One region of the Pseudomonas mucidolens genome, then DNA from elsewhere that is predicted to be linked to it. Evidence: riboswitches for the same ligand, from Rfam matches in the RefSeq annotation. Region 1 holds a riboswitch; the other holds the start of a gene.
The links. A riboswitch is a leader RNA that binds a small molecule or an ion and turns the genes downstream of it on or off. The one in region 1 is predicted to bind cobalamin.
Positions count from the first base shown of each region.

Region 2: another riboswitch for cobalamin. It lies ahead of cobO (cob(I)yrinic acid a,c-diamide adenosyltransferase); the one in region 1 lies ahead of cobW (cobalamin biosynthesis protein CobW).

Region 1 is NZ_LT629802.1:1,982,984-1,985,180, reverse strand. Features, by position in the region: gene cobN (cobaltochelatase subunit CobN) at 1-135, opposite strand, end outside; gene cobW (cobalamin biosynthesis protein CobW) at 139-1,206, opposite strand; cobalamin riboswitch at 1,300-1,501, opposite strand; cobalamin riboswitch at 1,544-1,770, shown strand; gene BLU75_RS09375 (CbtB domain-containing protein) at 1,866-2,054, shown strand; gene BLU75_RS09370 (CbtA family protein) at 2,066-2,197, shown strand, end outside.
Region 2 is NZ_LT629802.1:709,146-711,342, reverse strand. Features, by position in the region: gene BLU75_RS03535 (cobyrinate a,c-diamide synthase) at 1-484, opposite strand, end outside; gene cobO (cob(I)yrinic acid a,c-diamide adenosyltransferase) at 481-1,092, opposite strand; cobalamin riboswitch at 1,171-1,418, opposite strand; gene BLU75_RS03525 (PQQ-dependent sugar dehydrogenase) at 1,518-2,197, shown strand, end outside.

The DNA of each region.
Region 1 (2,197 bases):
CCGCGCCGCCTCCGCCAGCAATGCCAGACTGGAGTCGCCACTGCACAGGATCACCAACTCGGCTGGGGTCTGTCCGAGGTCGGCGATGTTGTCATCGGCAACGAATCCGCCGGGCTGGGTCCTGAGCAGGTGCATGATTTAAACGCTGAGGGCGGCGCGCAACTGCGCTTCGAGACCCGCCGCATCCAATGTCTGGCCGATCAACACCAACCGCGTGGTGCGGGCTTCATCAGCCCCCCAGGCGCGGTCGAAATGCTTGTCGAAACGCGTCCCGACGCCCTGGATCAGCAGGCGCATCGGCTTGCCGGGAATCGCGGCGAAGCCTTTCACGCGCAGGATTCCGTGCTGCACCACCAGTTGCGTCAAGGCATCGAGCAGCAGCGCTTCGTCGGCCTGCGGCAGGTCAATGGAGATGGAGTCGAACGCATCGTGATCATGTTCATGATCGTCTTCACCTTCGTGATGATGATCATGATGGCTATGGCGCGCGTCGATATGTGCTTCGGAACCGGCACCAAGGCCGATCAGCACATCCAGCGGCAGGCGACCGCTGCTGGCTTCGATGACTTTCACCGCCGGCGGCAGTTCGTGCGCCACTTCCAGGCGTACGCGGGCCAGGTCTTCAGGGCTGATCAAGTCGGTTTTGTTGAGGATCACCAGGTCGGCACTGGCCAACTGGTCGGCAAACAATTCGTGCAGCGGCGACTCATGGTCCAGGTTCGGGTCCAGCTTGCGCTGGGCATCGACCTGATCCGGGAACGCGGCGAAGGTACCGGCCGCCACGGCCGGGCTGTCGACCACGGTGATCACCGCGTCAACGGTGCAGGCGCTGCGGATTTCCGGCCACTGGAAGGCTTGGACCAGAGGTTTTGGCAGGGCCAGGCCCGAGGTTTCGATAAGGATGTGATCGAGGTCGCCACGACGAGCCACCAACTCCCGCATCACCGGAAAGAACTCTTCCTGGACGGTGCAGCACAGGCAGCCGTTGGCCAGTTCGTAGACCCGACCATTGGCTTCTTCTTCGGTGCAACCGATGGCGCACTGCTTGAGAATCTCACCGTCGATGCCCAGTTCACCGAACTCGTTGACGATCACCGCGATGCGACGACCTTGCGCGTTGTCCAGCATATGGCGCAGCAAGGTGGTTTTGCCTGATCCGAGGAAGCCGGTAACGATCGTGACGGGGAGTTTGGCCAGTGTTTTCATCGAATGCCCTTTAGGGCGGGCATACGGGACGACTGGTCCTGCGGCGGCGCGCAGAAACGAAATTCGTCACCGGATCACCCCGCCCGGTTGAAATGGAAAATCAGTTGCGAGGCAGGTCTCCTGGCTTGGGGCTTGCCGCTCTTTCGAGCGACGCTGGCTGCGCCTTCCCGCCGGGTTCCGGCAGTGGCGTGGCAGGCAGATAAACCCTTTACAGTTGCGGGGGCAGCCGCGGCATTGACCGCGTTCCCTTCTTAGCTTCGACCTCGGCCGAAGAACCTCGAAGCTGCAAGGCTACAGGGGCTCGGGCCATTTGACTACCATCCCCGGGCCATGCTCTCCTACGCATCTTGTTTCGGGTGCCCTTCACAGGGTGAAACGGGAAACCGGTAAACCCTGAGCTTTTTTTCAAGGCTCAGGACCAGTCCGGTGCTGCCCCCGCAACGGTAAGCGAGCGAAGTGTCAAATCCACTGTGCCAGCGGCATGGGAAGGTGACGCTTTTCGGGATGACTCTTTCCAGAGCCCCCCTCGCAAGCCCGGAGACCGGCCCGATCATTCAATAACAAACCCGCGGTGGGCGGGCGCTGTTCCGAACCCTGCGTGCCCGGCTCGCGGGGTTTGCATGCGCTCGTTTCACCCTGTCACTCGAAAGGGACGCGCCATGTCGATCATCAGCAGCACTTCGCCTACCGCCAGCAGCACCGCCACCTTAAGTCAGCGCCTGACCGCAGCCATTGGGGCGTCGATCCTCGGTGTGTGCCTGGTGTACTTCGCCGGGTTCTCGCACATCGAGGCCGTCCACAACGCTGCCCACGATACGCGCCACAGCGCCGCCTTCCCGTGCCATTGAGAGCTGTCGACATGATCAAGCGAATCGCCCAAACCGCCGGTTTTACCGGTCTGCTGGCCGCACTGTTGCTGACCTTGCTGCAAAGCCTGTGGGTTGCCCCGCTGATTATCCAGGCGGAAGCCTATGAAAGCGCCCCGGCCGCC
Region 2 (2,197 bases), 1.3 Mb from region 1:
CCAACAGTTGCGCGTGGCGCAGGGTGCCCACGCGATTGGCCAGCACACCGGCAAACGGCAGATCCGGCTGATAACGCGCGAGCCCCAACGCCAGGGCGCCAAAAGTTTGCGCCATGGCGGTCCCATCGATGACGGCCAGCACCGGCACGCCAAAATGCCGCGCGAGGTCGGCGCTGGACGGCGTACCGTCAAACAGGCCCATGACCCCCTCAATCAGGATCAGGTCAGCCTCAGCCGCCGCTTCCCACAACAAACGTCGACTTTCCTGCTCGCCCACCATCCACATGTCCAATTGATAGACCGGCGCGCCACTGGCGCGCTCATGAATCATCGGGTCGAGAAAGTCCGGACCGCATTTAAACACCCGTACATTGCGCCCCAGATTGCGGTGCAAACGGGCCAGCGCGGCAGTGACGGTGGTCTTGCCCTGGCCGGATGCCGGTGCGGCGATCAGGACCGCCGGGCAATGTCGCGACTGATTCAAAGTTCGATGCCCTTCTGAGCCTTGATCCCGGCCTGGAACGCATGTTTGAGCATGCCCATTTCAGTCACGGTGTCGGCCATTTCAATCAGCTCCGGCCTGGCACCACGCCCGGTGACCAGCACATGCTGCATCGGCGGACGGGCTTGCAGGTCACTGAGAACCTGATCCAGATCGAGATAGCCGTGCTTGAGGGCAATATTCAGCTCATCCAGGACCACCAGGCCAATGCCGGGATCCTGCAACATTTCTCGCGAGACCTGCCAGGCCGCTTCGGCGGCGGCGATATCACGCTGACGATCCTGGGTTTCCCAGGTAAAGCCTTCGCCCATCACGTGGAAACGCACTTGCTCGGGGAAGCGGCGGAAGAACAACTCTTCACCGGTGCTGTTGCGCCCCTTGATGAACTGCACCACACCGCACTGCATGCCGTGGCCCATGGCCCGAGCCAGCATGCCGAAGGCCGAACTGCTCTTGCCTTTGCCATTGCCGGTCAGCACCAGCAGCAACCCGCATTCATTTGGCGAATTGGCGATGCGCTCGTCGATAAGCGCTTTTTTGCGCAGCATGCGCGCCAGGTGGCGTTCGTCACGATCAGGGGATTCAGACATGGCAGCTCTCCGTTGGGGCTGGACAAAAAACGGCAGGCAGGAAAAGACACAGGTGAAGCCAAGCATCGCCCACCGTGATGCTGTTGGATGGATCAGGCCGGTCTCCGGACTCATGAGTGGCGCGCTCCCTGGGGAGAACAGACCGACAGTGCGCCTTCCCATATCACAGCGATACAGTGGCAAAAGCAGCGTCTTGACTCATTTACCGTTGCGGGGGCAGCGCCGGGATTGTGGCTGCACTGTGTACAAGTGCGCTCACTCACCGGCTTCCCTGTTTCACTCTGTCGACTTGATCGTCACAGAGCACCTGAAACAAGCGGCGAAGGTTAGTGGGTTGGGGGTGGAGCGTCAATTAAAGCCGGCCATGTACTTGAACCATCGCGCCGGCCCGCTCCTCTATGATTACAAGCACTGAGGAGAAAAACATGCATAAGACTCGACTCGCCCTACTGGTCATGGCCGCAGGCGCCCTTGCCGCCTGCGGTGAAAGTTCAACCCTGCAAGTGTCCGATGGCACCGGGCCTTCGCCCAAACTGCCGGATCCGAACAAGACCCTGATGCCTACCGTGAACATCGCCCCGGCCGTGGGCTGGCCCGACGGCGTCAAGCCGACAGCCGCGCCCGGCACCCAGGTGACGGCGTTTGCCGAAGGCCTGGATCACCCGCGCTGGCTCTACGTGCTGCCCAATGGCGACGTGCTCGTAGCGGAAACCAACGCACCACCCAAGCCGGATGATGCCCAAGGCATTCGTGGCTGGGTCATGGAAAAAGTCATGGGTCGTGCCGGTGCCGGAGTACCCAGCCCGAACCGCATCACCTTGCTGCGCGATGCCGATCATGACGGCGTGGCGGAAACCCGCACGGTGTTCCTGGAAAACCTCAACTCACCGTTCGGCATGACCCTGGTGGGTAACGATCTGTATGTCGCCGATTCGGACAAGCTGCTGCGATTCCCCTACCAGACCGGCGAAACCTCGATCACCGCGTCGCAAACCAAAGTCATCGATCTGCCGGGCGGCCCTCTGAATCATCACTGGACCAAAAACGTGATCGCCAGCAAGGACGGCAGCAAGCTGTACGTCAGCGTCGGTTCCAACAGCAACGT